DNA from 2 places in the Modestobacter italicus genome. Region 2 is predicted to be linked to the other one. Evidence: predicted binding sites of a transcription regulator. Region 2 holds the regulator's gene; the other holds the start of a gene.
What was found. Region 2 encodes LexA, which represses DNA repair genes until DNA is damaged. Its sites were predicted from a motif close to TCGAACANNTGTTCGA; they were not measured.
Positions count from the first base shown of each region.

Region 1: the regulator LexA is predicted to act here: its motif matches at 3,566-3,581, upstream of dnaB (replicative DNA helicase).

Region 1 is NC_017955.1:5,539,047-5,554,876, forward strand. Features, by position in the region: gene MODMU_RS26350 (GmrSD restriction endonuclease domain-containing protein) at 1-51, opposite strand, end outside; gene MODMU_RS27420 (hypothetical protein) at 160-819, opposite strand; gene dnaB (replicative DNA helicase) at 929-3,535, opposite strand; gene rplI (50S ribosomal protein L9) at 4,085-4,540, opposite strand; gene rpsR (30S ribosomal protein S18) at 4,543-4,779, opposite strand; gene MODMU_RS26375 (single-stranded DNA-binding protein) at 4,815-5,312, opposite strand; gene rpsF (30S ribosomal protein S6) at 5,315-5,602, opposite strand; gene MODMU_RS26385 (deoxyribonuclease IV) at 5,758-6,573, shown strand; gene MODMU_RS26390 (glycosyltransferase family 87 protein) at 6,528-8,072, opposite strand; gene MODMU_RS26395 (transglycosylase domain-containing protein) at 8,097-10,565, opposite strand; gene MODMU_RS26400 (DUF5318 family protein) at 10,686-11,099, opposite strand; gene MODMU_RS26405 (PadR family transcriptional regulator) at 11,268-11,876, shown strand; gene MODMU_RS26410 (inositol-3-phosphate synthase) at 11,947-13,026, shown strand; gene MODMU_RS26415 (hypothetical protein) at 13,095-13,874, shown strand; gene MODMU_RS26420 (YqgE/AlgH family protein) at 13,984-14,652, opposite strand; gene MODMU_RS26425 (MFS transporter) at 14,751-15,830, shown strand, end outside.
Region 2 is NC_017955.1:4,260,795-4,276,624, reverse strand. Features, by position in the region: gene MODMU_RS20280 (MFS transporter) at 1-268, opposite strand, end outside; gene MODMU_RS20275 (ArsR/SmtB family transcription factor) at 338-868, shown strand; gene hflX (GTPase HflX) at 948-2,447, shown strand; gene MODMU_RS20265 (phosphatase PAP2 family protein) at 2,652-3,392, shown strand; gene MODMU_RS20260 (hypothetical protein) at 3,448-4,437, shown strand; gene lexA (transcriptional repressor LexA) at 4,504-5,310, opposite strand; gene MODMU_RS29175 (LysM peptidoglycan-binding domain-containing protein) at 5,606-6,214, shown strand; gene nrdR (transcriptional regulator NrdR) at 6,472-6,999, shown strand; gene MODMU_RS20240 (vitamin B12-dependent ribonucleotide reductase) at 7,081-9,975, shown strand; gene MODMU_RS20235 (GYD domain-containing protein) at 10,187-10,519, opposite strand; gene arr (NAD(+)--rifampin ADP-ribosyltransferase) at 10,771-11,181, shown strand; gene MODMU_RS20225 (B3/B4 domain-containing protein) at 11,246-12,001, shown strand; gene MODMU_RS20220 (winged helix-turn-helix transcriptional regulator) at 12,046-12,534, opposite strand; gene MODMU_RS20215 (SRPBCC family protein) at 12,651-13,139, shown strand; gene MODMU_RS20210 (DUF4389 domain-containing protein) at 13,178-13,930, opposite strand; gene MODMU_RS20205 (DUF817 domain-containing protein) at 14,162-14,992, shown strand; gene MODMU_RS20200 (VOC family protein) at 14,999-15,388, opposite strand; gene MODMU_RS20195 (hypothetical protein) at 15,465-15,830, shown strand, end outside.

The DNA.
Region 1 (15,830 bases), 1.3 Mb from region 2:
CGCGGTGCCGAGCACGGCCAGCACGGCCAGTGCGGCGTAGCGGTGTTTCACGTGGAGCCCCCGGGGAAGTCGGAACCCCGACGCTAGGTGCGGGACCGCTCTTCCCCGGGGACCTCACCGGACGTGTCGCCGCTCGCGCGGCGGTGGTGCGGGGCGGGGTCAGCCCTTGCCGTGGCCCTTGCCCTTGCCACCGGCGGCCGGGACGGCGGCGCTGTCCTCGACCGAGGCGTCCTCGTCGGTGGCGTCCTCCGCGCTGTCGCCGCCCTTGCCGGCGTTGCTGCGGGCGACCTCGGAGACGGCCTTGCCGTGGTCCCGACCGACCACAGACTTGTCGTGGGCGACCTCGGAGACGGCCTGGCCGTGGTTGGCCGGGGCCGCGGGCTCCTCGACCTCCGGCGCCTCGGGCGCCTCGGGCGCCTCGGGGGTCTCGACCTCGGGCGCCTCGGGGGTCTCGACCACCGGGGCCTCCTCGACGGGAGCCTCCTCGACGGGGGGCTCCTCCACCGGGATCTCGCCCGCCGGGGGCTCCTCCACCGGGGCCTCATCGATCGGCGCCCCCTCGACCGGCGTCTCGTCCACCGGCGTCTCGTCCACCGGCGCCTCGTCCACCGGGGCCTCCTCGACCGGCGCCTCGACCTCGGGGGTCTCGGGGCTGGTGATGGTGGTGCCGTCCGAGGCCGGCTCGACCGCCTGGGCGATGCCCGCGGTGCCACCACCCACGACTGCCAGGGCGACGGCGCCGACAGCGACCTTCCCGGCGAGTCCGGCGGGGACGACCTTGGCGAGGAGGGCGGGGAAGGTGGTGAACAGTGCGGGCACGGCGGGCTCCTGGTTCGGAGGGGAACAACGTCCCGGTGGTTCTCGGCGGCCCGCCGCCCGCGCTTGAGCCGGTCCACCCGATCAGGCGAACGACCGGTCCACGGAGGAGTCAGTTCGCCATGTCGACGAACCGGCTGTAGTGGCCCTGGAAGGCGACGGTGACGTTCGCGGTCGGGCCGTTGCGGTGCTTGACCAGCATGATGTCGGCCTCGCCGGCCCGCGGGGACTCCTTCTCGTACATGTCCTCGCGGTGGATCATCATCACCATGTCGGCGTCCTGCTCGATCGAGCCGGACTCACGGAGGTCGGACAGCATCGGCTTCTTGTCCTGACGCTGCTCGGACCCGCGGTTCAGCTGGCTCATCGCGATGACCGGGAGCTCGAGCTCCTTGGCCAGCAGCTTCAGCGCACGGGAGAACTCCGAGACCTCCTGCTGGCGGCTCTCGACCTTCTTGCCCGAGGTCATCAGCTGGAGGTAGTCGATGACGATCAGCTTGAGGTCGTTGCGCTGCTTGAGCCGCCGCGCCTTGGCCCGGATCTCCATCATCGTCATGTTCGGTGAGTCGTCGATGTAGAGCGGTGCGTCGGCGATCTCGCCCATCCGGCGGGCCAGCTTCGACCAGTCCTCGTCGGACAGCGAACCGGCGCGCATGTGGTGCAGCGGCACCTTCGCCTCGGCCGACAGCAGACGCATGGTGATCTCGTGCTTGCTCATCTCGAGCGAGAAGATCGCCGCGGGCAGGTGGTGCTTCACCGTGGCCGACCGGGCGATGTCGAGGCCGAGGGTCGAGTTGTGGGTCGGGATGAAGCTGCGGCCGGCGAGGAAGAGGTGGTCCTCGGCGTCGACCTGGATGCACCGCACCGGCACGCTCGCGATGGGCCGGACCTCCGTGACGAACCGGACGCCGCGCGCGGTGAACGTGCGGGCACCGCGCTCCTTGTGCAGCAGCTTCTTGCGCTCGAGCCGGAAGACCTCGTCGTCGGTGCTGAAGGTCAGCGTGAAGCAGGTGGAGGACGCCTCGCTGCGGCCGGCCACCCGCTTGCGGCTCATCCGCACCCGGTGGCCGAGGCCGGCGATCAGCTCCCGGACGTCCTCGGCCAGCCGCTGGTTGGTGACGGCGAACTGGACGACGCCGCTGGCCGCCACCGTCCCGTCGGTGTCGAGCAGACCCGCGAGCAGCGCCCGCCGCTGGCCCACGGAGGCGCGCAGGTAGCTGGTGGGGACGTGCTTGTCATCGAGCACCCCCAGCGACCGCAGCAGGCCGGTGACGGTGCCGTGATCGGCCCGGCAGGAGGCGCACTGCACGAGCCCGGAGGAGGGCCCACCGCAGTCCGGGCAGGTCGCGCTGAGGCCCACCCCGCCGGCGGCGCGGAGCTTGCCCCCGCACGTCTTGCCGCAGGTCTGCACCTGCGACGTCCTCGGCACGAACAGCTCGCCGCACATCGGGCACGGGCGGGCGGCGACCGCGCCCCGGTTCGGCAGCCGCATCACGTAGCGGAGCTCGGCGGACGTGCGCTCGACGACCAGGCCGTCGCCCTCGATGTAGGCGGCGATCTCCGGGTCGGCGCTGGTGAAGTGCGCGCTGGCCGAGGTGCCGTCGCCGAGCCAGACACCCAGCGCGTAGGGCGGCAGCGGCAGCGCCGCCTCCGGCAGCTCGAGCGGGGCGGCGTTGGTGACCGAGTGGTTGAGCCGGGCGTCGGCGGTCTCGCAGCGGACCGTGCGCGCCAGCTCCTCCGTGGTGCGCACGGCGGCGCTCACCCGGGGAGCACCACCGCGCACCCGCGCCTCCTGCGCGGCCCGGCGGCTCGCCCGGGTGTCGGTGAGCCACTGGTGCTGGGCGTCGGCGACGATCACCGAGCCGTCGGAGAAGTGGACCTCGTAGCAGGGCCGCCCGGTCATCACCTCGGTGGCGGCGACGACCGTGGTGGGCCGGCCGTCGGCGCCGATGACCTCGTCGCCGACCGTGACCTCGCCCATCGTCGTCCAGCCGTGCGGCGTGGCCACCGGGGTGTCCAGCGCGAGCGCCTTCCCGACACCGGGTCGCGCCGCGATGACGATCATCTGGCCGGCCTGCAGGCCGTTGGTGAGCTCGTCGAGGTCGCGGATGCCGGTCGGGACGCCGCGGCTCACGCCGCCGCGGGAGGCGATCGCGTCCAGCTCGTCCATGGTGGGCTGCAGGACGTCGGCGAGGCGCGAGTAGTCCTCGCTCATCCGCTTCTCGGTGACGTCGTAGATCTCCTGCTGGGCGCGGTCGACGATGTCGTCGACGTCGCCCTTGCCGCCGGCAGCGCCGTAGCCCAGCTGCACGACGCGGGTGCCGGCCTCGACCAGCCGGCGGAGCACGGCCTGCTCGGACACGATCGCGGCGTAGTACCCGGCGTTCGCCGCGGTGGGCGTGGAGGCGATGAGCGTGTGCAGGTAGACCGCGCCGCCCATCTTCGACAGCTGGTCGGTGCGGTTCAGCTCGGCGGCGACGGTGATGGCGTCGGCGGGCTCGCCCCGCCCGTACAGGTCGAGGATGACGTCGAAGACGACCTGGTGCGCCGGCCGGTAGAAGTCCGCGCCGTGCAGGACCTCCACGACGTCGGCGATCGCGTCCTTGCTCATCAGCATGCCGCCGAGGACCGACTGCTCGGCTGCGACGTCCTGAGGGGGCTGCCGGTCGTACTCCGGAGCCGCGGCCCTCGGCCTGCTGATGTCGTCGACGACCGCCACGCTGGGTTCCCCTTGCTCTTCGCGTCCAGTTCGAACAACTGTTCGCACAACAGCTACCACCGGGCGCTGACACTTCGCGCCCGGCGGTGGCTGGGGATGACGGTAGGAACCGCGGAGGGGGTCCGTCCAACACCGCTGTGCACGCCGATCTGCACAACTTGTGGACAAGTCGGTGGACAGAGCCGGTCACCGTGTGGAGACCGCGGGGGACGCACGCCCGTCGTGTCCCCGCCACCGGCCCGTCACCTGCGATCAGGCCTCTCCCGGGGTGTGGACAGGAGAAAGTCGGCCCGTCGTCGACGATCCGTACGCCCGGGCGTGTCGCGGAGTCCCCGCAGGTCACACGCGTCACGCCGGGTCGGCCGGGTCGGACGTGACGCGCCGCACCCGGCCCACGGCGGCGCCGGGCGGCCACGCCCGGGCGGGACGTCCGTTCACCCGCCGTCCGCCTGCCGGAGTCGACACGGCGGGACGGTCACCGTGCCCCGGGAACGCCACGAGGGGCGCCGGACCGGAGTCCGACGCCCCTCGTGGGGACTGCGCTGTGGATCAGCCGGCGACGACGTCCAGGGTGACCGGGACGGAGACCTCCGGGTGCACCCGCACCGTGACGGTGTGGGTGCCGACGCTCTTGATGCTGCTGGGCAGCTCGATCCGGCGGCGGTCGAGCTCCGGGCCGCCGGCCGCGGTGACCGCAGCGGCGACGTCGGCGGTGGTGATCCGCCCGAACAGGCGGCCACCGTCACCCGAGCGGGCGGGCAGCGTCACGGTGAGACCGGACAGACGGGCGGCCACGGCCTGCGCCTCCTCGAGGGAGCGCACGTCGCGGGCCGCACGGGCCCGGCGCAGGCTGGTGACCTGCTTCTCGGCACCCCGGGTGGACACGATGGCCAGCCCGCGGGGCAGGAGGTAGTTGCGGGCGTACCCGCCCTTCACCTCGACGGTGTCCCCGGCGGAACCGAGGCCGGTGACCTCCTGGGTCAGGATCAGCTTCGATGCACTCATGATCAGCGCGCCGTCGAGGTGTAGGGCAGCAGGGCCATCTCGCGGCTGTTCTTCACGGCCACGGCGACGTCACGCTGGTGCTGGCTGCAGTTGCCGCTGACGCGGCGGGCACGGATCTTGCCGCGGTCGGAGATGAACTTCCGCAGCAGGGTCGTGTCCTTGTAGTCGATGTAGGTCGCCTTGTCCTTGCAGAACTGGCAGACCTTCTTCTTGACCTTGCGGATGGGGGGCTTGGGCACTGGGGTTCTCCAGAGATCAGTTCAGGGAGAGAGGATCAGAAGGGGGGCTCGTCGGACGACGCCGGCGGGGTCGACCAGGGGTCGCTGGCCCCGCCGCCGGAGAAGCCGCCGCCGCCACCGCCGTTGCCGCCGCCGCCGAAGCCGCCACCACCGCCGCCGCCCTCACTGCGGGCGGCGCGGGTGACCTTGGCCGTGGCGTAGCGGAGCGAGGGGCCGATCTCGTCGACCTCGAGCTCGATGACGGTGCGCTTCTCGCCTTCCTTCGTGTCGAAGGAACGCTGCTTCAGCCGGCCGGAGACGATGACCCGCGAGCCGCGGGTGAGCGACTCGGCGACGTTCTCCGCCGCCTGGCGCCACACGTTGCAGCGGAGGAACAGCGCCTCGCCGTCCTTCCACTCCTGCGACTGGCGGTCGAAGGTGCGGGGCGTCGAGGCCACGGTGAAGTTGGCGACGGCTGCGCCGGACGGCGTGAACCGCAGTTCCGGGTCGGCCGTGAGGTTGCCGATGACGGTGATGACGGTCTCGCCGGCCATGGTCAGTGCGCCTCGGGCCGCATCAGCTTGGTGCGCAGGACCGACTCGTTCAGGTTGAGCTGGCGGTCCAGCTCGGCGACCGCGGCGGGCTCGGCGCTGATGTCGACGATGGCGTAGATGCCCTCGACGTTCTTCTTGATCTCGTAGGACAGCCGACGGCGGCCCCAGATCTCGGTCTTGACGGTGCCACCGGAGTTGGTGACGACGGTCAGGAATCGGTCCAGGCTGGGAGCGATGGTCCGCTCCTCGAGCTCGGGATCGAGGATGATCATCAGTTCGTAGTGACGCACGGAGAACCCCACCTCCTCTGGTCTCAGCGGCCGCAGTACATCTGCAGCAGGAGGGTCGTACACGCGTCGCACGCCCCGGCGAGAGCCCGCGGGAGCGGGATCGGACGGGACGCGCACCGATCAGGCTACCAGCGGCGGTCGGTAGGGTCGCCCGGGTGGCTGACCAGCTGATCGGCGTGCACGTCGGACCGGGCCTGACCGAGGACAACGAGCTCGACGCCGGCGGCCCGCTGGCCCGCGCGGCGGAGGTGGACGCCGACGCCGTCCAGGTGTTCCTGGCCGACCCGCAGGGCTGGAAGAAGCCGTTGCCCCGCCCGGACGCCGAGGCGCTGCTCGGCTCCGACGTCGCCGTCTTCGTGCACGCGCCGTACATCGTCAACGTCGCCTCGACGAACAACCGGATCCGCATCCCCAGCCGCAAGCTGCTCGGCCAGCACGCGGCCGCCTCTGCCGCGATCGGGGCGGCCGGCATGGTCGTGCACGGCGGCCACGTGCTGGCCAAGGACGACCCGGCCGCGGGCGTGGACAACTGGCGCAAGACCTTCGCCCGGCAGGCCGAGGACGGCGGCTTCGGGATCCCGGTGCTCATCGAGAACACCGCCGGCGGCGACAACGCGATGGCCCGCGAGCTCGAGGCCGTCGCCCGGCTGTGGGAGGCCGTGGGCGAGTTCGGGGCGGGCTTCGTGCTCGACACCTGCCACGCCTGGGCCGCCGGCTGGGACCTGACCCGGGTGGTGGACGACGTCCGGGCCGTCACCGGGCGGATCGACCTGGTGCACCTCAACAACAGCCGCGACCCCGCCGGCTCCGGCCGGGACCGGCACGCGCCGCTGGGCGCGGGGGAGATCCCGCTGGAGCTGCTGGTCGGCGTCGCCCGCGCCGCCGGGGCGCCGGTCGTGCTGGAGACGCCCGGCGACGCCGCCGGTCACGCCGAGGAGATCTCGCTGCTGCGGGAGGCGCTGGCCGGCTGACGCCGGCGGCGCAGCGTCACCACATCCGGGGCGCCGTCGAGGAAGCCACCGGCGGGGTCGTCGGTGCCGGGCCAGCTGCGGCGCACCAGGTCGGTGTCGGGGTGCCAGATCTCGTGCACGACCAGCGCCATGAGCAGCAGCAGGGCGGCGTCCCGCAGGCCGACGGCGAGGTAGAACCACTCGACGTCCACACCCCGGTTGTCCGCGCCGAGGTAGTACAGCATCGTCATCGTCCAGACCAGCGCCTCGGTCGCCTGCCACAGCAGCAGCGAGCGCCAGCGCGGCCGGGCCAGCACCGCCAGCGGGAGCAGCCACAGCGCGTACTGCGGGCTGTACACCTTGTTCACCAGCAGGAACGCGGCGACCAGCAGGAACGCCAGCTGCGGCAGCCGCGGCCGCAGCGGTGCCGCCAGCGCCAGCCAGGCGACCCCGGCCGCGCAGAGCACCAGCAGCACGGCGACGGTCGCGTTGAGCACCGTCGGGCTCTCGCCCTCGGCCAGCGGCCCGTCGAGGAAGCCGGGGAACCAGTGCAGCGCGATCGCCCAGATGCTCTCCGGGTTCGCCGGGCGGGTGCCGTTCAGCTCGAAGAAGCGGGCCCAGTTCTCCGGCGCCAGGACGGCGATGGGCAGGTCGACCACCAGCCAGGCCAGCCCCGCGGTGACCGCCGTCGTCCACCACGGCCGGAGCCGGCCGGCCCGCAGGCACAGCACGAGCAGCACGCCGAGGACCAGCACCGGGTAGAGCTTCGCCGCGATCCCCAGCCCGAGGAGCACCCCGGCGACCACCGGGCGCTGCCGGGCCCAGGCCCACATGCCCAGCGTGGTCAGCGCGACCGCGAGCAGGTCCCAGTTGGTGAAGGCGTAGAAGAGCAGCACGGGGGAGAGGCCGACCATGGCGGCGTCCCACGGCCGGCGACCGGTCAGCCCGAGCACGCCGCGGGTGACGACCAGCGCCAGCACCGACAGCAGCAGGCAGGTGACGACGTAGTAGGTCTGCACCGGCACCGAGTCCGGCAGCAGCCCGCTGCCGGCGGCCAGCCCGTCGTACCCCCGGGCGACCACCGCCGCCAGCTGCATCAGCCCGCCGCTGAGCACCGGGTACTCGACCGCGGAGTCCAGGTAGGGCACCTCGCCGGCGGCCAGGCCGTGGATGCCGAACAGCGGGACGGCGTCGTTGTAGCAGAGGTGCGTGTACTGCTTGGACCCGCTCCAGTCGCCGTCCGCGCAGGGTGCCTGCTTGGCCCAGGCGACGCTCAGCACCAGCACGGTGAACAGCAGGCAGACCCGCAGCGGCGTCCAGAACAGCGCCCGCCCGGTCACCGCGTGCCGGCCCCACGGGCCGCCCACCGCCTCGCTGGCCTGGACGGCGACCGGGTCGGTCCAGGTCGGGACGACGCGGTCGGGCCAGGGCGGTGCGGCCACCTGCGGCGGGGAGGACACCTCGGGCCCGCCCCCCGGCTGGTCGGCCGGGACGGACGGGCCCGTCGGTGTCGCGCTCACTGCATCAGTCTGCCTGCCGGCGGCTCACCGGTTGGACTGCGTCGGGATCGGCACGCCCCCCGGCGTGGTCGGCACCGGGTCCACCGGTGACGGCGAGGTGTCGGTCACCGGGGGCTCCTCGCTCTGCGTCGGCGGGGTCGGCCGGTTGAACGACGGTGTCGGCCGGCTGTAGGACGGCGTGGAGGTCGTCGTCTGCCGCGGCGCCTGGCTGGTCGTCGCGGGCGCCTGGGCGGTGGTGGTGGGCGCCGGTGCCTGGGTGGTCTCCGCGGCGACGCCCTTGCCGGTGTCGCCCTTGATGATCGCCTTGGTCGGCAGCGGCTCCTCGGGGGTGCCGTCGAGCACGGTGTCCATGAACTCCTGCCAGATCTGCCCCGGCAGGCCGGACCCGTAGATGATCTTGCCCTGCACGTTGGTGATGGGGGCGAGACCCTGGCTGCCCATCCACACCGCGGTGGAGATCGACGGGGTGTAGCCGACCATCCAGGCGTCGGAGTTGTCGGTGGCGTTCAGCCCCTGGGTGCCGGTCTTGCTGGCCACGGGCCGGTTGCCGTCGAGCGGGCGCTTGGAGTACGCGGCGACCCCCTCGAGCGCGAAGGTGGTGTCGCTGGCGACGTCGGCCGGGATGACCTGCTGGGCGGTCTCGCTGCCGTCGACCGACTTGAGCACCGTGCCCTCGCCGTCGGCGACCTGGGCGACGAAGTGCCGCTGGTGGTAGACGCCACCGGCGGCGAGGGTGGCGAAGCCGACGGCCTGGTCGATCGGCCGCACCTCGTACTCACCGATCCCGATCGCGCTGCCGGTCTGCCCGTTCTCCGGGCTGGCCAGCGACGTCTTGCCGCGCAGCGCCTCGGGCACCGACGGGCTGTCGGGCCACTGGTCGCCGATGCCCATCGCCGCCCGGGCCGTCTCGGCGACCTTCGCCGGTCCGACCTCGTAGGCCAGGCCGTAGAAGGTGGTGTTCAGCGAGCGGGTGATCGCCTCCCGCAGGGTGCACGCCGCGCACTGGGCGTTGCCGGAGTTGACCACCGGCTTGGTGCGGTCCTTGAACGTCTGCGGCGAGCTGCCGTCCCGCCGCGCGTCGACGCTGATCCCCTCGCTGAGGGCGGTGGCCAGCGTGTACGGCTTGAACGACGACCCCGGCTGCTTGTAGGCCTGGGCGTAGTCGGTCGTGTCGGCGTTGGGGTCCTCGCTGGTGCGCGCCGCGTTGCCGTAGTAGGCCAGCACGCCGCCGGTCCGGGGGTCGACCGAGACGAGCGCTTCGCGCAGCAGCCCGACGTCCTCGCCCTCCATCACGTCGTTGACCGAGGCGACCGCGGCGTCCTGGTAGCGCTTGTCCACCGTGGTCGTGACCCGCAGGCCCTGGGTCTCCACGTCGGTGTAGCCGTAGGACGAGCCCTCGAGCTCGGCGAGCACCTGGTCGACGATGAGCCCCTCGGGGCCCGAGGGGATGCCCAGGCCGGCACCGTCGTCGGGGAGCGCGACCGGGTACTGCGCGGCCGCCCGCGCGGCGGAGTCGAACCAGCCCTGCTCGACCATGGCGTCCAGGACCCTGCCCCAGCGGTCCTGCGCCTCCTCGGGGTTGGACTCCGGGTCGTAGTAGTTCGGGCTGCGCACCAGCACGGCCAGGACGGCGCCCTGCTCGGCGGTGAGGTCGGCGGCCTTGACGCCGAAGTAGGTCTCCGCCGCCGCCTCGATGCCGTACGCGCCGCGGCCGAAGTAGATGGTGTTCAGGTAGTTCTCCAGGATCTCGTCCTTGGAGTACTCGTTGTCCAGCTTGATGGAGAGGAAGAGCTCCTTGAACTTGCGGCTGAACGTCTGGTCCGAGCTCAGGAACGCGTTCTTCACGTACTGCTGGGTGATCGTCGAGCCACCCTGGGTGGAGCCGCCGGTCAGGTTGTTCCACGCCGCCCGGACGATGCCGGTGAAGGAGATGCCCGGGTCGTTGTAGAAGTTCCGGTTCTCCGCCGCCAGGATCGCGTTCCGCGCGGGCTCCGAGACCTGGTCCAGGCCGACCTCGATCCGGTTCTCGCTGCCCAGCCGGGCCATCTCGGTGACGCCGTCGGAGTAGTAGACGATCGTCGTCTGCTGGTTGGTCACCGACTCCGGCGTCGGGACGTCGGTCGAGGCGTACACCACGCCGACGAAGACGCCGAGCAGCACCAGCGAGCTCACGAACAACCCGACGAGGACCTTCAGCCAGCGACGCCGCCGCTGCTTGCCGGTGCGCTTCTTCTTCCCGCCACCCGGCGGCCTGCCGCGGCCGCTGCCGCTGCCACCGGGCCGGTTGCCGCCCGTGGGCGGCTTCGCCGGGGGACGGCCACCGCCGCCGCCACCGGCGGGGCGGGCCGGGGAGGAGGCGCGGGCCCGGCCGCCGGCCGCCGGCCGGCGTGCGGCGCCGGCCCCGCTGCTCCCGGACCCGGCGCTGCGGGCCTGCGGTGGGCGGCGGCCCGAGCCGGCGGAGCCGACCCGGGCGGTCTGGTCGTGGGGAGGCACGCGGTGGCCCCTTCCTGCAGTCGTGGGGGGCGGACCGCGACGTGGTCGCAGGCCAGCCCCCGGGGTGACGTCTTCAGCTGTGTGCGCAGCGGGCAGGCGGCGGCGCACGGCCGGCAGCGACTACTCGGTCGCCGCCCGGCGGCGGGTCCTGCGTGGTGCGCGACCCGGGACCGGTTCGGCGCCCAGGACGTAGGAGGTGACGAGGTGGTTCCAGCCGCAGCCGCGGCACACCTCGACGGTGTACACGGCGAACTCGTCCTGCGCGGCGTCCATCCGGGCCAGCTCGCGCCCGGTCTTCGCCTGACCCGACACCGGCCCGAGCCCGTCACCGTAGACGTAGCTGACCAGGGCCAGCCGCTCCCGGCGGCAGATCGGGCACGGGGAGTCGGTCGGCTCACCGTGGTACTTCGCCGCCCGGGAGAGGTACGGGCTGGCGTCGCACACCTCGAACAGACCGGTCCGCCCGGCGTGCACCTCGGCCAGCAGCGCGCGCCTCTGCAGCGCGTAGTCCACCACCGACCGTCGTCCGGGCACGGCGCCAATGTACGCAACGGAGCCCTGCTGGTGACCCTCTCCGGATGTCGACACGGGGCTCCTGGGGCGGGCGTGAGCTGCCCGCCCCTGCTGTGCGCACTGCTGCGCCCGGATGTATCGTACCGATACATCGATCCGGCGACAGCCGAGTGACCAGGAGGTGGCGCCGTGCTGGAGTTCGCCATCCTGGGGCTGCTGCAGCAGTCGCCCATGCACGGCTACGAGCTGCGCAAGGAGCTCGCCGCCGTGCTCGGCGGCCTCCGGTCGATCTCCTACGGGTCGCTCTACCCGGCGCTCAAGCGGATGCAGGCCGCCGGGCTGATCGCCAGCGACGACCCGACCCCGCGCTCGCTGCTGCCGGCCGACGCCCCGGCGCTGACCGGGCGCCGCGGCAAGGTCGTGTACGCGATCACCGCCGAGGGCAAGGAGCGGTTCGCCGAGCTGGTCAGCTCGACCGGCCCGGAGGCCTACGACGACGAGGGCCGCTTCGGCGTCCACCTGGCGTTCTTCCGGCACACCGCCGCCGACGTCCGGCTGCGCATCCTCGAGGGCCGGCGGCGCACCGTCGAGCGGCAGCGCGACCGGCTCATGGACTCGCTGCGGCGCACCCAGGAGAAGCTCGACCGCTACACCCTCGAGCTGCAGCGCCACGGTCTGGACTCCGTCGACCGCGAGGTCCGCTGGCTCACCGAGCTGATCGACCACGAGAAGGACGACGCCCGCGCCGAGGCCGCCCGCGAGCAGCCCCCCGAGACCGCACCACCCCGCACCACCTGAGCTGCACCACCAGCACGAGATCAGCACACACAGTCCGGGCCCGGGAGGGCCCGCCGGAGGGAGACAGTCCATGGCATCGGTCAAGGTCGCCATCGTCGGCGTCGGCAACTGCGCCGCCTCGCTCGTCCAGGGGGTCGAGTACTACCGCGACGCGGACGAGTCCGCGTCGGTCCCCGGCCTCATGCACGTCCGGTTCGGCGACTACCACGTGTCCGACGTGGAGTTCGTCGCCGCGTTCGACGTCGACGCCAAGAAGGTCGGCCGCGACCTGTCCGAGGCCATCTTCGCCAGCGAGAACAACACCATCAAGATCTCCGACGTCCCGCCGCTGGGCGTGACCGTCCAGCGCGGCACCACCCTCGACGGGCTCGGCAAGTACTACCGCGAGATCGTCGAGGAGTCCGACGACGCCCCGGTCGACATGGTCACCGCGCTCCGCGAGTCCGGCGCCGATGTGCTGGTCTGCTACCTCCCGGTCGGCTCGCAGCAGGCGGCGGAGTTCTACGCCCAGGCCGCGATCGACGCGCAGGTCGCCTTCGTCAACGCCCTCCCGGTCTTCATCGCCGGCACCAAGGAGTGGGCGGACAAGTTCACCGCCGCCGGCGTGCCGATCGTCGGCGACGACATCAAGAGCCAGGTCGGCGCCACGATCACCCACCGCGTCCTGGCCAAGCTGTTCGAGGACCGCGGCGTGCAGCTGGACCGCACCATGCAGCTCAACGTCGGCGGCAACATGGACTTCAAGAACATGCTCGAGCGCGAGCGCCTGGAGTCCAAGAAGATCTCCAAGACCCAGTCGGTCACCAGCCAGGTCGACCGGGACATGGGCAAGGACAACGTGCACATCGGCCCGTCGGACCACGTGCCGTGGCTGTCGGACCGCAAGTGGGCCTACGTCCGCCTCGAGGGCCGCGCGTTCGGCGACGTCCCGCTGAGCCTGGAGTACAAGCTCGAGGTCTGGGACTCCCCGAACTCGGCCGGCATCATCATCGACGCCGTCCGGGCCGCGAAGATCGCCAAGGACCGCGGCATCGGCGGCCCGATCCTGTCGGCGTCCTCGTACTTCATGAAGAGCCCGCCGGTGCAGTACGACGACAGCGAGGCGCGTGACGCCGTCGAGGCGTTCATCCGCGGCGACATCGAGCGCTGAGTCACCCGCTGAGGGGCCCGGACCTGGTCGGTCCGGGCCCCTCAGCCGTTCCTCCTAGGCTCTCCGGCATGCGCTCACCCCGTCGTCCCGGTCCGGTCCGGCTGGTCGTGCTGGCGGCCGTCGCGGCGCTCGTCGCGGTGCTCGCCGGGTGCAGCGAGGACGACGCACCCGACCGGGCGCCCGGTGACCCGATCACCTCCGCCGAGGCCGACACGCTGGCCCAGGTGCTCTACGCCGACCGCCAGGCCGGCGGCGCCGACTTCGAGGTCAGCGCGCCCTACGCGGAGGGTGCCGTGCTCACCCTGACCGGCGAGGTCGACTTCAGCCGGGACACCGGCCGGGCGCAGGCGGTCACCACCTACGAGAACGGGCAGCCCGAGGAGACCCGGACGCTGTTCTTCAGCGAGACCGACCTGTGGCAGGGCGACGTCCCCGGCCTGGCCGACGCGCTCACCGCCGCAGGCCTGCCCGCGGCCACCTACGCCCGCCGCCCGCTCGTCACCAGCGGCTCGACCGGCACCGCCTCGCTGCTGGACGTGCTGGTGCAGATGGTGACCCGGCTGTCGGCGCGCGCGGCCGACGACCCGCGGTCCTTCGAGGCCTACACCTGGGCCGGCTCGCAGTCGGTGAACGGGGAGCTGGCATCGGTGTTCCGCAGCGGCACCGGCGCGGAGATCTCGGTGGCCGCGGACAGCGAGCTGCTGGTCCAGTACGTGACCGAGGTGCAGGACTTCCAGGTGACGATCACCCTCGCCGACCACGGGCCGCGGGACATCACGCTGCCGGCCGACACGGACACGGTGGACACCACGCAGCACCCGGACATCGCCGCGGCGCTGGGGATCTGAGACGAAGCAGGAGGGGGCGGCCTCTTCCCCAGGTCGCCCCCTCCTGTGCCTCTTTCCTACCAGCTCCGGGCGCTCGGGACCAGCGACACGCAGCCGCCGGGCCGCCAGGTCAGTTCGCGGAGGGGTCCGCCGGAGCGGTCGACAGCACGGCCAGCCGGCCGGACTGGCGGCGCAGCACCGCCCGCCACAGCTCCGGGCCGGAGACCTCGGCCAGCACGTCGCCCGGCTCGCCGTCCACGCAGGCCCAGGCACCCTCGGCCAGCTCGGCGGCCAGCTGCCCGGCGGACCACCCCGCGTACCCGGCGAACACCCGCAGGCCCGCGATCTCGCCGTCCAGCAGGTCGGGGTCGCCGTCGAGGTCGACCAGGTGCACCCGGCCGGCGACCAGGCGCAGGCCGCTGTCGGGGTCCAGCGGACCGTCCCCGCTGCGGGTGGCCAGGCACAGCGCGGTGTCGGTCTCGCAGGGCCCGCCGACGTGGAAGACGCCCGGCTCGACGGCCAGCTCCGACCAGCCGGGCAGGACGTCGGCGATGCCGACCTCGCTGGGCCGGCCGAGCACGACGCCGATCGTGCCGGTGTCGGAGTGGTCGAGCACGTAGACCACGCCACCGGCGAACGTCGGGTCGGTGAGCGCGGGCATCGCGACCAGCAGCGACCCGGGCCGGACGTCGTCCAGGCAGCCCACGGAGAGGACGGGGACGGCGTCACGCCGACGGCGTCCGGCGGCCTGTCCGGCCGGACGACGCTCGGGGTCGGGTGACGAGGGCACCGGGTTCATCGCCTCCCAGTGTGCCTCAGCGACGGGCCGGAGGGGCGGCGCAGCGCACGCCCCCGGCTCGGCTGGCGGTCACCGGGAGGCGACGTAGTGTGGCGAGGGTGCAGCATGCGCCCACCACCGTGCGCCACCTGCTCCGCCGCGGGGACTTCCGCAGGCTGTTGCTGACCCGGCTGTCCTCCCAGTTCGGCGACGGCGTCTTCCAGGCGGCGCTGGCCGGCACGGTGCTGTTCAACCCGCAGTCGGCCGCCGACCCGATCGACGTCGCGGCCGGTTTCGCCGTGCTGCTGCTGCCCTACTCCCTGGTCGGGCCGTTCGCGGGCGTGTGGCTGGACCGGTGGAGCCGCCGCCAGGTGCTGCTGGTCGCCAACGTGGTCCGCGCCGTCCTGGTGCTCGCGGTGGCCGCGCTGGTGCTGGCCTCGGTCCAGGGCGCCGGGTTCTACGTCGCCGGGCTGCTGGTGTTCTCGGTCAACCGGTTCGTGCTGTCCGCGCTGTCCGCCGCGCTGCCGCACACCACCGACGAGCCCTCGCTGGTGTCGGCGAACGCGCTGTCCACGACAGCGGGAGCGATCTCCTCGGTCCTCGGCGGTGGTGCGGCGATCGCCGCGACCCAGCTCATCGGCCGCGGCCCCGGGGGCTACGCCGCGCTCGCGCTGTTCTCCGCCGTCCCGTACCTGGGCGCCTCGGCCATCGTCTCGGGCTTCCGCCGGCCCTACCTCGGCCCGGACCACCTGACGCTGGCCGCCACGGTGAGCGCGCGGGACGTGCTGCACGGCATGGTCGCCGGCGCCCGGCACGTGCTGGCGCACCCGCCGGCCACCGCGGTGCTCTCGGTGATGGCCGTGCACCGGGTCTTCTACGGGTTGCTGACGCTGATGACCCTGCTGCTGTACCGGAACACCTTCACCGAGGGCTCGGACCTGTTCCCCGGCGGCCTGGCCGGGCTGGCCGAGGTGCTCGCGGCCGGCGCCGCGGGGACCCTGCTGGCCGCCGCGGTCACCCCCGCGGCGGTGCGCAAGTGGGGCAAGGCGGCCTGGGTGGTGGCCATGCTCGTGCTCGCCGCGGCCGGCCAGCTGGTGCTCGGTGGGCTGTTCGAGCCGCCGGCCGTCGTGGCCGCCGTCCTGACCCTGGGCTTCGTGGCCCAGGGCATCAAGATCTGCGTGGACACCACGCTGCAGGAG
Region 2 (15,830 bases):
CGGCGGCGCGGACCAGGTCGGCGGTCACCAGCACCCGCTTGCGGCGCCAGCGGTCCACCCACGCCCCGGCCGGCAGGCCGATGAGCAGGAAGGCGGCGGTCTCCAACGCGGTGAGGACGCCCATCTGCAGCGGCGTCGCGTCCAGCACGGTCACCGCGACGACCGGCAGCGCCAGCAGGGTCACCTGGGTGCCGACCTGGCTGACCGTCTCGGCGGCCCACAGCTGCCGGAAGTCGTGGTGGCGCAGCAGGCTGCGGTCGGTGCTCACCGCGGCAGGGTGGAGTGAGTGATCGGGAAGTGTCAATCACTTTGCGTCGTGTCTGCCTAGGCTGCTCCCGTGCCCGAGCCGGAGCGTCGTCCCCGCGTCGCCGGCGAGCGCCGTCCGGCGACCGACGCCGAGGCCCGGGCCCTCGCCTCCGCCGTCCGGCTGCGCATCCTGCGGCTGTGCCTGGACGCCCCGCTCACCAACAAGGAGCTGGCGGCCCGGCTGGACCGCAACCCGGCCACCGTCCTGCACCACGTGCGCACCCTCGTCGACACCGGCTTCCTGGCCGCGGAGCCGGCGCGGCGGGGCACCCGCGGTGCGCGGGAGGTGCCGTACCGGGCGACCGGGAAGAGCTGGCTGATGGACGACGCAGGAGGGCCGGCCGCCGGGCGCGACCCGTCGCTGGCGGCCTTCCTCGAGGAGGTCGCGGAGGCGGGGGAGGACCGGCTGCACAGCAACCGGCTCGGGTTGCGCCTGACGGCTGCCGAGCGGGAGGAGCTCGCCGGCCGGCTGCACGCGGTGCTCGACGAGTTCGCCCGCCGGCCGGCGGATCCGCAGGGGGAGAAGTGGTCGGTGTACCTCGGGATGCACCCGGAGCCCTGAGGTGTTGTACCGGGCGATGACAACAGCTCGCACCACAAGTCAGTCGCCCTCCGTGCGAGGGCATGCCACGCTGGACACGATGACGACAGCCCAGAACCGCGCGATCCTCGACGAGGCCGAGGCCCGGGTCGACAAGGCCGCGCGCGCCCGCGCCCAGGACCCGACCCCTGCGCCCACCACCCCGTGGGACGCCCCGGACGACTCGACCGGCTCCTACGTCAAGGAGGAGCGCGGTGCGCTGCGCCGCGTCGCCGGTCTGTCGACCGAGCTCACCGACGTCACCGAGGTCGAGTACCGGCAGCTCCGCCTGGAGCGGGTCGTCCTGGTCGGCGTCTGGACCGAGGGGACGGCGGTCGACGCGCACCGCTCGCTGGCCGAGCTCGCCGCGCTCGCCGAGACCGCCGGATCGCAGGTGCTCGACGCGCTCGTGCAGCGCCGCGACAAGCCCGACCCGGCCACCTACGTGGGCTCGGGCAAGGCCGCCGAGCTGCGCGACGTCGTCGCCGCCACCGGCGCCGACACCGTGATCTGCGACGGCGAGCTGGCCCCGGGCCAGCTCAACCAGCTGGAGAAGATCCTCAAGGTCAAGGTGGTCGACCGGACCGCGCTGATCCTGGACATCTTCGCCCAGCACGCCACCAGCCGGGAGGGCAAGGCGCAGGTCGAGCTCGCCCAGATGCAGTACATGCTGCCGCGGCTGCGCGGTTGGGGTGAGTCGCTGAGCCGGCAGGCCGGTGGCCGCGTCGCCGGTGGTGGCGGCATCGGTACCCGTGGTCCCGGTGAGACCAAGATCGAGACCGACCGTCGCCGGATCCGCGCCCGGGTGAGCAAGCTGCGCAAGGAGATCGCCGGCATGGCGACCGCCCGCACCACCCAGCGCAACTCCCGCGACCGCAACGCCACCCCGAGCGTGGCCATCGCCGGGTACACCAACGCCGGCAAGTCCAGCCTGCTCAACCAGCTCACCGACGCCGGCGTGCTGGTGCAGGACGCGCTGTTCGCCACCCTGGACCCGACGGTCCGGCGCGCGCAGACCCCGGACGGCCGGGAGTTCACGGTGACCGACACCGTCGGCTTCGTGCGCCACCTGCCGCACCAGCTGGTCGACGCCTTCCGGTCCACGCTGGAGGAGGTCGCGGCCGCCGACCTGCTCGTGCACGTGGTCGACGGGTCCGACCCCGACCCGCTGGGCCAGATCGACGCGGTGCGGGTCGTGCTCAACGAGATCGACGCCGCCGCCGTCCCCGAGCTCATCGTGGTCAACAAGGTCGACGCGATGACCGAGGACGACGTGCTCGCCCTGCGGCAGGCGCTCCCCGGCGCCGCCTGGGTCTCCGCCCGGACCGGCGAGGGCATCGAGGCGCTGCGGGACGTCATCGCCGCGCGGCTGCCGCACCCGGACGTCGACGTCGAGGTGCTGGTGCCCTACGACCGGGGTGACCTGGTCGCCCGGGTCCACCGGGACGGCGAGGTCATCGAGGAGCGGCACGGGGCCACCGGCACCCTCCTCACCGCCCGGGTCGCCCCGGCGCTCGCGGCGGTGCTCGAGGACTACGCCGCGCCGGTCGCCGGGATCTGACGAAGGTCGAAGGACCTCGTCCTCCTCACCCCTCGCAAGCTCGGGGCGAGCCTCGGGACGAGGCCTGACCCACCCCGCGCAGGCTCGGGGCGGGGCCCTGCAGGCGGGCCGTTCCAGCGCGTCACCTGCTCGGGGCGGGGCCCTGAGAGGGGGCCGGGGTCGGTCTTGGTCACGACCAGGTCACGGTCCCGGTACCGTGACCCGGTGGCCAGGAGCGCGGTGCAGTCGATGGCGGACGCCGCCGGCGGCCTGCCGTCCTCCCGGTCTGCGCCGGTCATCGGGGTCGGCCGGCCGCCGTGGTGGGTGCTGCTGCTCTCCGCGCTGGTGACCCTCGGGGTCACCGTCGACCTGCTCAACCGGGGCTGGCTGGAGCGGATGGACCTCCGGGTCTCCGAGGTGGTCAGCGTCTGGGACCTGCGGCACTCCGACGCCTACTGGTTCGTCTGGGCCTTCACCCAGGCCGGCGGCCGCGGCTTCATCCTCATCGTGCTGGCGGCCCTGGTCGGCTGGTTGGCCGTCCGCCGCCGGACCCTCGTCCCCCTGGTCCGCGTGCTGATGGCCCTGGCCCTGCTCACCGCGGTCGTCTACGCCTTCAAGTACGGCACCGGCCGGACGGCGCCGGCCTACCCCGGGTCGTTCTTCCACCGGGACGGCGCCAGCTACCCCTCCGGGCACGTGGCCAACGCCGTCCTGATGTGGGGGGTCGCCCGGTGGACGGCCGTGGAGTACGGGTTGCCCGCCTGGACGCAGCGCACCACCTGGGCGCTGAGCATCCTGGGGCCGCTGTGCACCGGCGTGGCCATGGTGGCGCTGGACTTCCACTGGGTCACCGACGCGGTCGTGGGGCTGGCCGTCGGGCTGCTGCTGTTGGGCGTGGTTCATGCACTCGACGCTGTCGTGGTGTCACGCTGGGTCCGTGCCAGAGCGGGCCGTTCGCAGCCCTGACCGCGCGGGACGCCGGAGAGCGGGCCGCGCGGCCCTCGGCGCGCCCCTCGGTCTGGTGCTCGCCGTCCTGCCGGTCGCCCCGGCCGTCGCCCAGGGCGCGGACGCCGCGCCCTACGGCGAGCCGAGCACGCGGTGCGCGGTCACCGACCCGCGGCTGCCGGAGCTCTCCGGGCTGGCCAGCGCCGGCGACTCGATGCTGGCCATGAACGACGGGGGCGACCGTGCCGAGGTGTTCGTCCTCGACGGCGGCTGCGCGATCGGCGAGGTCCGCTCCGCCGACGTCGACCCCTACGACCCGGAGGACCTGGCGCTGGCCGGGGACGGGACGATCTGGCTGGCCGACACCGGGGACAACAACCAGACCCGGGAGACCGTGGCGCTCATCGGCCTCCGCCCGGACGGCAGCTCCACCCTGACCCGGCTCACCTACCCGGACGGCCCGCACGACGCCGAGGCCCTCCTGCTGGCGCCGGACGGCACGCCGTACGTGGTCACCAAGGAGGTGCTGGGGGCCAGCGCCGTCTACCGGCCCGACGGCCCGCTCGCCGACGACGCCACCGTGCCGATGAGCCAGGTGCTCCGGCTCGGGTTCACCCTCACCGGGACCCCCGGCGGCCCGGTGGGGCGCGCCGGGCAGCTGCTCGTCACCGGCGGGTCGGTCTCGCCCGACGGCCAGCGGATCGCGCTGCGCACCTACACCGACGCCTACGTCTGGCCGCTGGTCGGCTCCGACGTGGTCGGCGCACTGGGCGGCTCCCCGGTCCGGGTGCCGCTGCCGGACTCACCTCAGGGCGAGGCGATCACGTTCGCCGCGAACAGCCGTGACCTGCTGGTGTCGGGGGAGGGGCTGCCGGCCACGGTGACCCTGGTGCCCGCGTCCGGCGCGCTCGAGCCGGCCGCGGCGACCGGCCCGGCCGAGGACGCCTCGGCCGACGGCGGGCTCGCCCGCTCGGTGAGCCCGCTGACGGCCGGGCTGATCGCCGCCCTGGTCGCCACCACCCTGGTGTGGCTCGTCGGCCGCTTCCGCCGCCGCCAGCAAGGCTGACCACCCGGCCCCCTCTCAGGTCCCCGCCACGAGCCTGCGAGTGGTGGGGGGAGAGGGGGTCCTTCCTCAGACGCGGCGCAGGACGGTGACGACCCGGCCCAGGACGGTGGCGTCGTCGCCGGGGATCGGCTCGTACGCCTCGTTGTGCGGCATCAGCCAGACGTGCCCGTCGCGGCGCTTGTAGGTCTTCACCGTGGCCTCGCCGTCGATCATGGCGGCCACGATCTCGCCGTTCTCCGCGGTCGGCTGCTGGCGGACGACGACCCAGTCGCCGTCACAGATGGCGGCGTCGACCATCGAGTCACCGGCGACCTTGAGCATGAACAGCGTGCCCTCGCCGACCAGCTCGCGGGGGAGCGGGAAGACCTCCTCCACCGCCTGCTCGGCCAGCACCGGGCCACCCGCGGCGATCCGGCCGACCAGCGGCACGTAGGTCGGGCGGGGCGCGGCGGCCTCGTCCACGCCGCTGGCGCCACCGGAGGCCGCGAGCGGCCCGGCGGCGGGCTCGGCGGCCTCGGTCATGACGGCGGTCTCGCCGGGGAGCCGGACGTCGAGCGCCCGCGGGCGGTTCGGGTCGCGCCGCAGCCAGCCCTTGCGCTGCAGCACCGAGAGCTGGTGGGCCACCGAGGAGGCCGAGGAGAGCCCGACCGCCTCGCCGATCTCGCGGACCGAGGGCGGGTAGCCGCGGCGGTCGATGGAGTCGCGGATGACCTCGAGCACCCGGCGCTGCCGCTGGGTCAGCCCGTCGCCGGCCTCGCCGCGGTCGGGGAACTCCCGGATCGCCGCACCGGCGCCGGCCGCCCCCGTCTCCCCGGCGCGACCGCGCCGCGCGGAGCCCTTGCCACTGCCTGCCGTCGGGCCGTCGACCGCCATGTGTCCTCCTCGTCCGGCTGCCGGGGCAGCGGTTCCCGGGTGCGTCGCCGCACTCCGGGCGGGGCCGGCGCGGCGATCCCGATCTCGATCGCAGGTGAACGGTAGCGGGTCACACCCGTGTAGTTCAAACACCTGTTCGAAGAAGTCGGTGTCAGGGGCTGGACTTGTCGGTGGGATGCGGTAGACATCGCACAGACGTTCGAATCGAACAGGCGTTCGAGGGCAGTGCTCCACGCCTGGTCGGTCGCACGGCCCGTCCCGCCGCCCGGCACCGTCTGACCCCAGGAGCGCCCTCGTGACCAGCCCCCAGCGCCGTGTCCCTCCCCCCGTCGCGCCGCTGTCCGAGTTCCCGGCCGAGCGCCTCGCCTCCCGGCCGGTCGCCGTCCCGCCGGCGGCCGCGCGCTGCGGCGTGCCGGCCGGGCGCGGCCCCCGGGCGGCCGCGCCGGCGACCTCCCGGCGGGACCCGGCCCGACCGGGGGCCCGGCCGGCGTGGGCCGGTGCGCCGGCGTCCGGGCGCCCGGTCCGCGGGGGCTGCGCGGTCGAGGGCGGGGAGCGCCGCGCGGCGCCGGCGCGCGCGGTCGCCGGGTGGCGGCCGGCGCCCGACGAGTTCATCCCGGTCCGGCTCACCGAGCGGGGCCGCCGGGTGGTCGCCGGGCTGTCGATCGCGGTGGGGTTGTCCATCGCCGCGGCCACCGTGGTCACCGTCCAGCTCAACGCCGAGCGGGGTGGGCTGGAGCTGGCCGGGTCCTCGACCGTCGTGGTGCAGCCGGGCGACACGCTCTGGTCGCTGGCCCGGCAGGTGGCCCCCGAGGAGGACGCGCGGGCCGTGGTCGACGCCATCGTCGACCTCAACGGGCTCCGGGACGTCGACCTGCTGCCGGGTGCGGTGCTGCAGCTGCCGTGACGCCGGGTCGGAACGGGCCGGTCAGGCGCGTGGGACGGGCGGGGCGCACGCGACGGGGGAAGACGCGCCGGGGCCCAGAGGTTGTACCTGTAGTGGTGCGGGGTTAACCTCACCCCAACATCTTGTAGTGACAGAGATGTAAGTCAGTCCACAGGCGCTTCCCCAGGTCAACCCCAGGACATCCACCGGATGTCCCCCGGTCGGTCCACAGGGAGCGTCGGGCGGTCGCCCTCCACGGGCCGCCGATCGACGAGGAGGTGCCCCCGGTGCGTTGCCCGTTCTGCCACAGCCCAGACAGCCGGGTCATCGACTCACGCGAGACCGACGAGGGCGCGACGACACGCCGTCGCCGGTCCTGCCCGGTCTGCGGTCGGCGGTTCACGACCGTGGAGGAGCCCGTGCTGGCGGTCGTCAAGCGCAGCGGCGTCAGCGAGCCGTTCGACCGCAACAAGGTCATCGCCGGCGTCCGCCGGGCCTGCCAGGGCCGCCCGGTCGACGAGGGGCAGCTGGCCGTCCTCGCCGCCAAGGTCGAGGACGCGGTGCGCGCCACCGGCTCGGCCGAGGTGCCCAGCAACGAGGTGGGCCTCGCCATCCTCGGGCCGCTGCGCTACCTCGACGAGGTCGCCTACCTGCGCTTCGCCAGCGTCTACCGGTCCTTCAGCTCGGCGGCCGACTTCGAGAAGGAGATCGCCGAGCTCAAGCGGCTGCGTCCCGCGTCCACCGCCGGGGGCCCACCCGGCGAGGGCGCACCCGGCGACGACGCCGGGCCCGTTCCACCCAGCTAGCCCGCACTCCGCACCACCGGCTTCCGACGACGTCCGTCAGCCGCCACCCGCACGCCCGAACGCCAGACCAGGGAGCACGCCTTGACCGAGACAGCCGATCGCCTCTCGCCCAGCCGGAACCGTCGCACCGGCGGGAGCGGCAAGGCCACGACCCGCGGGAAGGGCCTCAAGGTCAAGCGCGTCTTCACCACGGCAGGGGTGCACCCCTACGACGAGGTCGTCTGGGAGCGCCGCGACGTCGTCATGACCAACTGGCGTGACGGCTCGATCAACTTCGAGCAGCGCGGCGTCGAGTTCCCGTCCGAGTGGAGCATCAACGCCACCAACATCGTCACCACCAAGTACTTCCGCGGCGCGGTCGGCAGCCCCCAGCGGGAGACCAGCCTCCGCCAGCTCATCGACCGCGTCGTCCTCACCTACGGCGCGGCCGGCCGTGAGCACGACTACTTCGCCTCCGAGGGCGACGCCGAGGTCTTCGAGCACGAGCTGACCTGGATGCTGCTGCACCAGGTGTTCAGCTTCAACTCCCCGGTCTGGTTCAACGTCGGCACCGCCTCGCCGCAGCAGGTCAGCGCCTGCTTCATCCTGGCCGTCGACGACACCATGGACTCGATCCTGAACTGGTACCGCGAGGAGGGGCTGATCTTCAAGGGCGGCTCGGGCGCCGGCCTCAACCTCTCCCGCATCCGCTCCTCCAAGGAGCTGCTGTCCTCCGGTGGCACCGCCTCCGGTCCGGTCTCCTTCATGCGCGGTGCCGACGCCTCGGCCGGCACCATCAAGTCCGGTGGCGCCACCCGCCGCGCGGCCAAGATGGTCGTCCTCGACATCGACCACCCCGACATCGAGGAGTTCATCGAGACCAAGGCGCGCGAGGAGGACAAGATCCGCGCGCTGCGCGACGCCGGGTACGACATGGACCTCGGCGGCCGGGACATCACCAGCGTCCAGTACCAGAACGCGAACAACTCGGTCCGGGTCAACGACGAGTTCATGCGTGCGGTCGAGAACGGCACCGACTTCGGGCTGCGCGCCCGCTCCGACGGCTCGGTGATCGAGACCGTCGACGCCCGTGAGCTGTTCGGCAAGGTCACCCAGGCGGCCTGGGAGTGCGCCGACCCGGGCATCCAGTACGACGACACGATCAACGACTGGCACACCAACCCGGAGACGGGCCGGATCAACGCCTCGAACCCGTGCTCGGAGTACATGAGCCTGGACAACAGCTCGTGCAACCTGGCGTCGCTGAACCTCATGAAGTTCCTCAAGGACGACGGCACGTTCGACTCGAAGACCTTCGTGAAGTCCGTCGAGCTGATCATCACCGCGATGGACATCTCGATCTGCTTCGCCGACTTCCCGACCGACCCGATCGGGGAGACCACCCGCGCCTACCGCCAGCTGGGCATCGGCTACGCCAACCTCGGCGCGATGCTGATGGCCACCGGCCACGCCTACGACTCGCGGGGCGGCCAGTCGCTGGCCGCGGCGATCACCTCGCTGATGACCGGCACCGCCTACCGCCGCTCGGCCGAGCTGGCCGGCGTCGTCGGCGCCTACGACGGGTTCGCCCGCAACGCCGACGCCCACGCCCGGGTCATGCGCAAGCACGCCGCGGCGAACGACGCGATCCGCCCGGTCGGCGCCGACGACGCCGACGTCCTCAAGGCCGCGACCGCCGAGTGGCAGGAGTGCCTGGCCATCGGTGCGGAGAACGGCTGGCGCAACGCGCAGGCCTCCGTGCTGGCCCCCACCGGCACCATCGGCTTCATGATGGACTGCGACACGACCGGCATCGAGCCGGACTTCTCGCTGGTCAAGTTCAAGAAGCTGGTCGGCGGCGGCTCGATGCAGATCGTCAACCAGACGGTCCCGCGGGCGCTGAAGAGCCTGGGCTACCAGGACGAGCAGGTCGAGGCGATCGTCGAGTACATCGCCGAGCACGGGCACGTCGTCGACGCCCCGACCCTGCGTCCCGAGCACTACGAGGTCTTCGACTGCGCGATGGGCGAGCGGTCCATCTCGCCGATGGGCCACGTCCGGATGATGGCGGCGGTCCAGCCGTTCATCTCCGGTGCGATCAGCAAGACGGTCAACATGCCGGAGTCGGCGACCGTCGAGGAGGTCGCGGACATCTACTTCCAGGGCTGGAAGATGGGCATCAAGGCCCTGGCCATCTACCGCGACAACTGCAAGGTCGGCCAGCCGCTGTCCGGTGGCAAGGGCAAGAACGACGGCACCAAGGCCGAGGTCGTGGCCGAGGTCGCGCCGACCACCGCGCTCGCCCACCCCGTGCGCAAGCGGCTGCCGAAGAAGCGGACCAGCGTCACCACGTCCTTCAGCGTCGCCGGCGCCGAGGGCTACATGACCGCCGGCATGTACGAGGACGGCAGCCTGGGTGAGGTCTTCCTCAAGCTGGGCAAGCAGGGCTCGACCCTGGCCGGTGTGATGGACGCCTTCTCGATCGGGATCTCCCTGGCGCTGCAGCACGGTGTGCCGCTGGAGACCTACATCCAGAAGTTCACCAACATGCGGTTCGAGCCGGCCGGCATGACCGACGACCCGGACATCCGGATCGCCCAGTCGGTGATGGACTACATCTTCCGTCGCCTGGCGCTGGACCACCTGCCGGTCGAGACCCGGGCGGGCCTCGGCATCCTGAACGCCGAGGAGCGGGCTGCGCAGGTCTCCGGCTCCTACGGCTCCTCGGCCTCGACCCCCACGGTTGCGGAGGACGAGGACGTCGACCTGGTGCAGCTGCGGGGTTCGGCCCCGATCGAGACGGCCAAGGTGGAGGAGAAGGTGACCCCGGCCGGCCCGAAGTCGGTCAAGGAGGCCCACTCCTCGGCCGAGCTGCTCGAGCTGGTCACCGGAACGGCCACCGACGCGCCGCTGTGCATGACCTGCGGCACGAAGATGCGGCCGGCCGGCAGCTGCTACGTCTGCGAGGGCTGCGGCTCCACCAGCGGCTGCAGCTGACAGCAGCGCCCGCCGGGGCGCCGGCCGGATCCTCGGCTGGTGGCCCGGCGGGCTCCCGCTGACCTCCCTCGCGGGGGTCGGCGGCACACACCGCAGGCACGACGCACACAGAGCCGCCCCGACCCCTCCGAAGGCCGGGGCGGCTCTGTGCGCTCCGACCGGCTGCTTCGGCGAGCCGCCGGCTCGCCGCGCGCGGGCTGACCGGCGGCGGTCAGGTGCCGGGCGCCTGGAAGGCGGCGCGCCCGGCACGCACCCTGGCCAGGACGGACTGCAGCTCGTCCTGGTCGAACAGCTGGTGGGTGCCCAGGCTGCGGACCGTGCCCGTGCTCGCCGAGGTGAGCGTGACCGCGGCCGCAGTCTGGGCGTCCGGCGCCTCCAGGACCACCATGCCGTCCGCCTCACCGAGCATCCAGTACAGGGCCTCCAGCCGGGCGCCGACGGCCTCCGCCGACGCGCGCACGGCGGCCGTGCGGTCACCGGGCTGCTCGACCATGCGGCCCCAGGTCTCCGGGGTGTAGGCGAAGAAGATGACGAACCTGGGCATCGGGACCACCTCGTCGTGGGTCGTGGAGGCACCGAGTCCAGCAGCGGGTGCGGCCGGGCGGCCGGCCCGCCGGCGCGCCTTCCGTGGCGCGCTGCCGGCCGGGACGCGGTGCAACTCCCTGAGCGCCGTCCGCTGTCGTGCGCGAGCCGTCGGGGACCGGAGGTCGTCGTGGCCTGGTTCGATCGTCAGGATGGGGGCAGCATCGCCGCGGCGATGGGCCCGTTCACCCCCGAGAGGACCGCCTTCCCGCGATGAGCCACCCGTCGGACGAGGGACCGTTCTTCCACGGTACGAAGGCCGATCTGCCGGCCGGCGACCTCCTGACACCGGGGTTCCGGTCGAACTACCGCCCTGATGTGGTGATGAACCACATCTACTTCACCGCGCTGCGTGACGGAGCCGGCCTCGCTGCAGAACTCGCGGTCGGTGACGGCCTCCCGCGCGTCTACGCGGTCGTGCCCACGGGAGCGTTCGAGGACGACCCCAACGTGACCGACAGGAAGTTCCCGGGCAACCCCACCCGGTCCTACCGCAGCAGCGCCCCGCTCAGGGTCATCGGTGAGGTCACCGACTGGACGCGGCTGACGCCCGAGGCGCTGCAGGTGTGGCGGGACCGGCTGTCGGCGCTCCGTGCCGACGAGCGCGGCGAGATCATCAACTGAGGGGCCGCACGCGGCCGCCGGCTGGACGGTCGGGGACGCTCATCTTCCGAGGCGGAGGCCGCAGATGACCCACCAGGACGGACGACCGCACCCCGACGCGGAGGCGTGGTTGGCCGCGGCGAGCGTCGATGCGGCGGTGTTCGAGCTGCAGCCGGACTACCGAGCGCTGCTAGTGACCGGCGACGGCCTCCGTGGCGGGCCCAGCGACGAGGTCAGCGAGCGCGTCCTCACCGCCGCGGAGGCCACCGCCCGCCGGCTGCTCGACGGTCGGAGGCCGGAGCAGCTGCCGCACCCGGCCGCCTGGCGGGAGGCCTACCGCGCGTTCGGTGCCAAGCCGCAGCGCACCCGGCCCAGCGTCGAGGCCCTCCTGCGCCGCCTCGAGCCCGGCGGGCTGCCGCGCATCGACCGGATCACCGACGTCTACAACGCCGTGTCCATCGCGCACCTGCTCCCGCTGGGCGGGGAGGACCGCGCCGCCTACGCCGGGCCGCCCCGGCTGGTCCGCGCCGCCGGCGACGAGCCCTTCGACACCACCGCCGCCGGCGAGCCCGCCGTCGAGCACCCCGAACCCGGTGAGGTCGTCTGGCGCGACCAGCTCGGCGTCACCTGCCGTCGCTGGAACTGGCGGCAGGGCGTCCGCACCCGGATCACCACCGACACCAGCAGCGCCGTCTTCATCCTCGACGCCCTCGACCCGCTGACCGATGAGGAGGTGCAGGCCGCGGCCGACGCCCTCACCGACGGCCTGCTCGCGCTCAGCCGGGACGCCGTCGTCCACCGCCGGCAGATCGGCGCCGCCGACCGCCCGAAGAGGAGCTGACCGGCGTCCGCTCGGGGCCATGTTGGCCAACATGGCCCCGACGGTCAGGCGGTGCGGCCGCGGCGGCGGGCCTCCACGTAGCCCGCGGGCATCCCGGGGCCGGGGCGGGCCTGCACGTCGTCCGGGTCGTGCGTCCCGCACGTCGTGCAGACGCTCCGCGACTCGACCGCGCCGCCGCACCCCGCGTGGGTGTAGAGGATCGGCGGCTCGCCGGTCCCGGCCCACCGGTCGCCCCACTGCGTGAGCGCGACGATCGAGGTGGACAGGTCGCGGCCCATCGGCGTCAGCACGTAGTCGAACTGCTCGGGCTGGTCGGCGTACCGCCGGCGCTCCATCAGCCCCGCGGTGACGAAGGCGTCGAGCCTGGCCGCCAGCACGTTGGGCGCGATGCCCAGGCCGCGCTGGAAGTCGCTGAACCGGGTCACGCCGGCGAACAGCGCGTCCCGGACGATCAGCAGGCTCCACCGCTCGCCCACCACCTCCAGGGCGCGGGCCATCGAGCACACCTCGCGGTCGTACGTCTTCCCGAGCATGCGAGCAGAGTACTTGCTTCACGCTAGCTCCTGCCCGTAGCGTGACTTGCATCATGAAAGCAGGCATGTCGGACCGGCGAGCGAACCGGACGGCACGGACGAGAGGTGCACCTCCCATGGACACCAGCCTCAGCTACACCTTCACCGTCGAGCAGACCCCGGAGCAGGCCTTCGCCGCGATCACCGACGTCCGCGCCTGGTGGTCGGGGACCATCACCGGCCCGACCGACGAGCTGGGCGCCGTCTTCAGCTACACCGTCCCGGACATCCACTGGTCGGAGTTCCGGATCACCGAGCTCGAGCCGGGCCGCCGGGTGGCCTGGCTGGTGACCGACAGCTGGCTGAGCTTCCCGGCGGACAAGGAGGAGTGGACCGGGACGACCGTCGTCTTCGACATCACCGAGCGCGACGGGTCGACCGAGGTCCGCTTCACCCACGAGGGGCTGTACCCGCAGGCCGAGTGCTACCAGGTCTGCTCCCGCGCCTGGGGCGAGTACGTCACCGGCAGCCTCCGCACCCTCATCGCCGCCGGGGCCGGCCGGCCGAACTCCTTCGAGGGCCCGGAGGCGCTGGCGGCGGCCCAGACGGGCGCTGCGTTCAGCTGACACCCGGGGCGGCGCCGGGACCGGCGCCGCCCCGGAGTTCAGCCCGGGGCGCCGACCGGCGGCGGGGTCACCGGCGTCCCGCGAGGAGCCGGCGGGACCGGGACGGCCGGCGTCCCGCCCGGGTCGTCACCGCCCAGGTCGAGCCGGAACGGTGGGTAGCGGTCGGTCATCAGCCCCGCGTAGGCGGCGACCCGGAGCACCCACCGGTCCATGCCCATCACGAAGTCGTACAGCGGCCGGGGGTAGCGGCCGGTGATCAGCAGCACGATGGCGGCGATCAGCACCAGCAGCCCGACCAGGCCCCCGCCGGCGGTCCAGCTGTCGTCCCACCCGTCGGCACCGCCGGTGCCCAGCCACCACCCACCGCCGATGAAGACGGCGAGGACGAGGTAGTGCGGGATGGCCAGCAGCCACGACTTGACCAGGACGAGCCCCCGGGACAACCGCTCGGGGTAGGGGACGTCGAGGTGCGCCGGGTAGTCGGGCACCTCGGCGAGGGTGAACGGCGGGTAGCGGTCGGTGCCCAGCGCTCCGTAGCCGTAGTAGTGCACCCGCCAGGTCCAGCGCAGCACCCCGACGTTGAAGTCGAACAGGTCCCGGGGGTAGCGACCGGTCACCAGGATCGCGAAGAACGCGACCACGCTGAGCACGAAGAAGCCGAGCCAGAGGAAGAACAGCACGATGGCGTGCGGGATCAGCAGCAGCCACTTGACCAGCCACAGCCACCGCGAGGTCGCGGGGTCCAGCACGGCGTCCACACGGACGGGGTAGGGGCTTCGGTTCTCGGTCACTCCGGCCTCCTCGAGGCCGAGGTCCGCACCGGGGCGGACGGAGAGCGGGGAGTCGACCCGGGGCGGCGTCCCCGTCCAGCGTCCCGGGACCCCCGCGCCAGGACGGATGTCCTCGCGGAGGACGACGCTTCTCCCGGTGCCCGGGGGCGTCAAGGGGGCCGTGCGCCCCGTGATCCTGACGTGCGGTCGGGCCTGCCGGGCGCGGGGGCCGCCGTCCCCTAGCCTCGGCGCGTGCGTCAGCTGCTCCGGTTCGCCTGGCTCGAGGCGCAGTGCTGCCTGTTCGCCGTCCTCTTCTTCCTCGGCCTGGCGCTCGTCCGGGTCCTGCCGCTCCCGGTCGACCCGGCCGACGCGCTGCTGGCCTGGTGCCTGGCGGTGACGCTGGGGCTGTGGCTCGTGGGCTGGGAGACCGGCCGGGAGGTCGCCGTCATCTTCGGCTTCCACCTGGTCGGGCTGGCCCTCGAGCTGTTCAAGGTCCGGCAGGGCTCCTGGTCCTACCCCGACACCGGGCACGCGGCGATCGGCGGCGTCCCGCTGTACAGCGGGTTCATGTACGCCGCTGTCGGCAGCTACGTCTGCCAGGCCTGGCGCCGGTTCGACCTGCGCATCACCGGCTACCGGCCGCGTGCGACGGCCGGGGTGGCCGGCCTGGTCTACCTGAACTTCTTCACCTCGCACGTCACCTGGGACGTGCGGCTGCCGCTGGCCCTCGCGCTGCTGGTCGTCACCCGGCGCACCTGGGTGCACTTCACCGTCGGCCGCCGTCGCTACGCGATGCCGCTCGCGCTGTCCTTCGGCCTGATCGGCTTCTTCCTGTGGGTCGCCGAGAACGCCGCCACCTGGCTGCGCGCCTGGCAGTACCCGTCGCAGGAGTCGGTGTGGACGCTGGTGCACGCGGCCAAGCTCGGCTCGTGGTCGCTGCTCGTCGTGGTGAGCATCGTGCTGGTGGCCGGGGTGAAGTCCCGTGAGGGCCGGCTCTACGGGGACGCCGGCGACCTCACCGTCCAGCGTGCCTACGACGCACCGCCGCGGCCGGCCGAGCGGGAGCGGGCGCCGGCGCGCTGAGCCGGCTCAGACCTGGGTGGCGCAGAACGGGTGGCCCACCGGGTCGGCGTAGACCCGGAACAGGTCCTCGGGGTGGCCCTCCTCCGCCGGCGACCCGGTCAGCGCCCGGGCACCGCAGGCCAGCAGGTGCGCGTGCCCCGCGGCCAGGTCCGGGACGGCGACGTCCAGGTGCACCCGGGCGCCGGTGCGCCAGGGCGGCACGGCCGCGGGGGAGCGCTGGAAGGCCAGCCGGGTGCCGCCGCCCGGCGGGAGCAGCACCAGCCACTCGTCGCCGTCCGGGTCGTCCTGCTCGTGGCCCGGCGCGTAGGCCCAGCCGAGCGCCCGGCGGTAGAACTCGGCCAGCGCCCGGGGCTCCGGGCAGTCCAGCGTGACCTCGAACAGCGCCAGGGGTCCCATGGCGCGCGACCGTAGCGCCGGCCGGTCTGCGCCGGGACCTCGACGGCGGGCGCCCGGTGGGTGTAGATCATCCTCGATGACGATCTCGCTGGCCGGCCTGGACATGCCGGTGCTGGTGCCGGCGGGCGTGCCTCCCCGGTCCCTCTCCCTGCTCGCCGCCGCCCGCGGCACCGCCGCGCCGGGCGCACCCTCCTGGTGGGAGGACGTCAGCGTCGGCCCCGTCCCGCCGCCGGGCACCCCGCCGGACGCGCCACCGGCCTGGTCGGTGCGCACCATCGCCCGGCGCGGGTGCCGCCCCGACGCGGACGGCGGCTGGACCGTCGACGGCAGCCTGCGCGGCGTCGCCGAGACGGCGGTGACCAGCATGCTGCTCAAGCTGATCCCGCACGCCGCGTCGGCCGAGGACACGCTGCGCTGGACCCAGCAGGCCGGGGTGACCGGC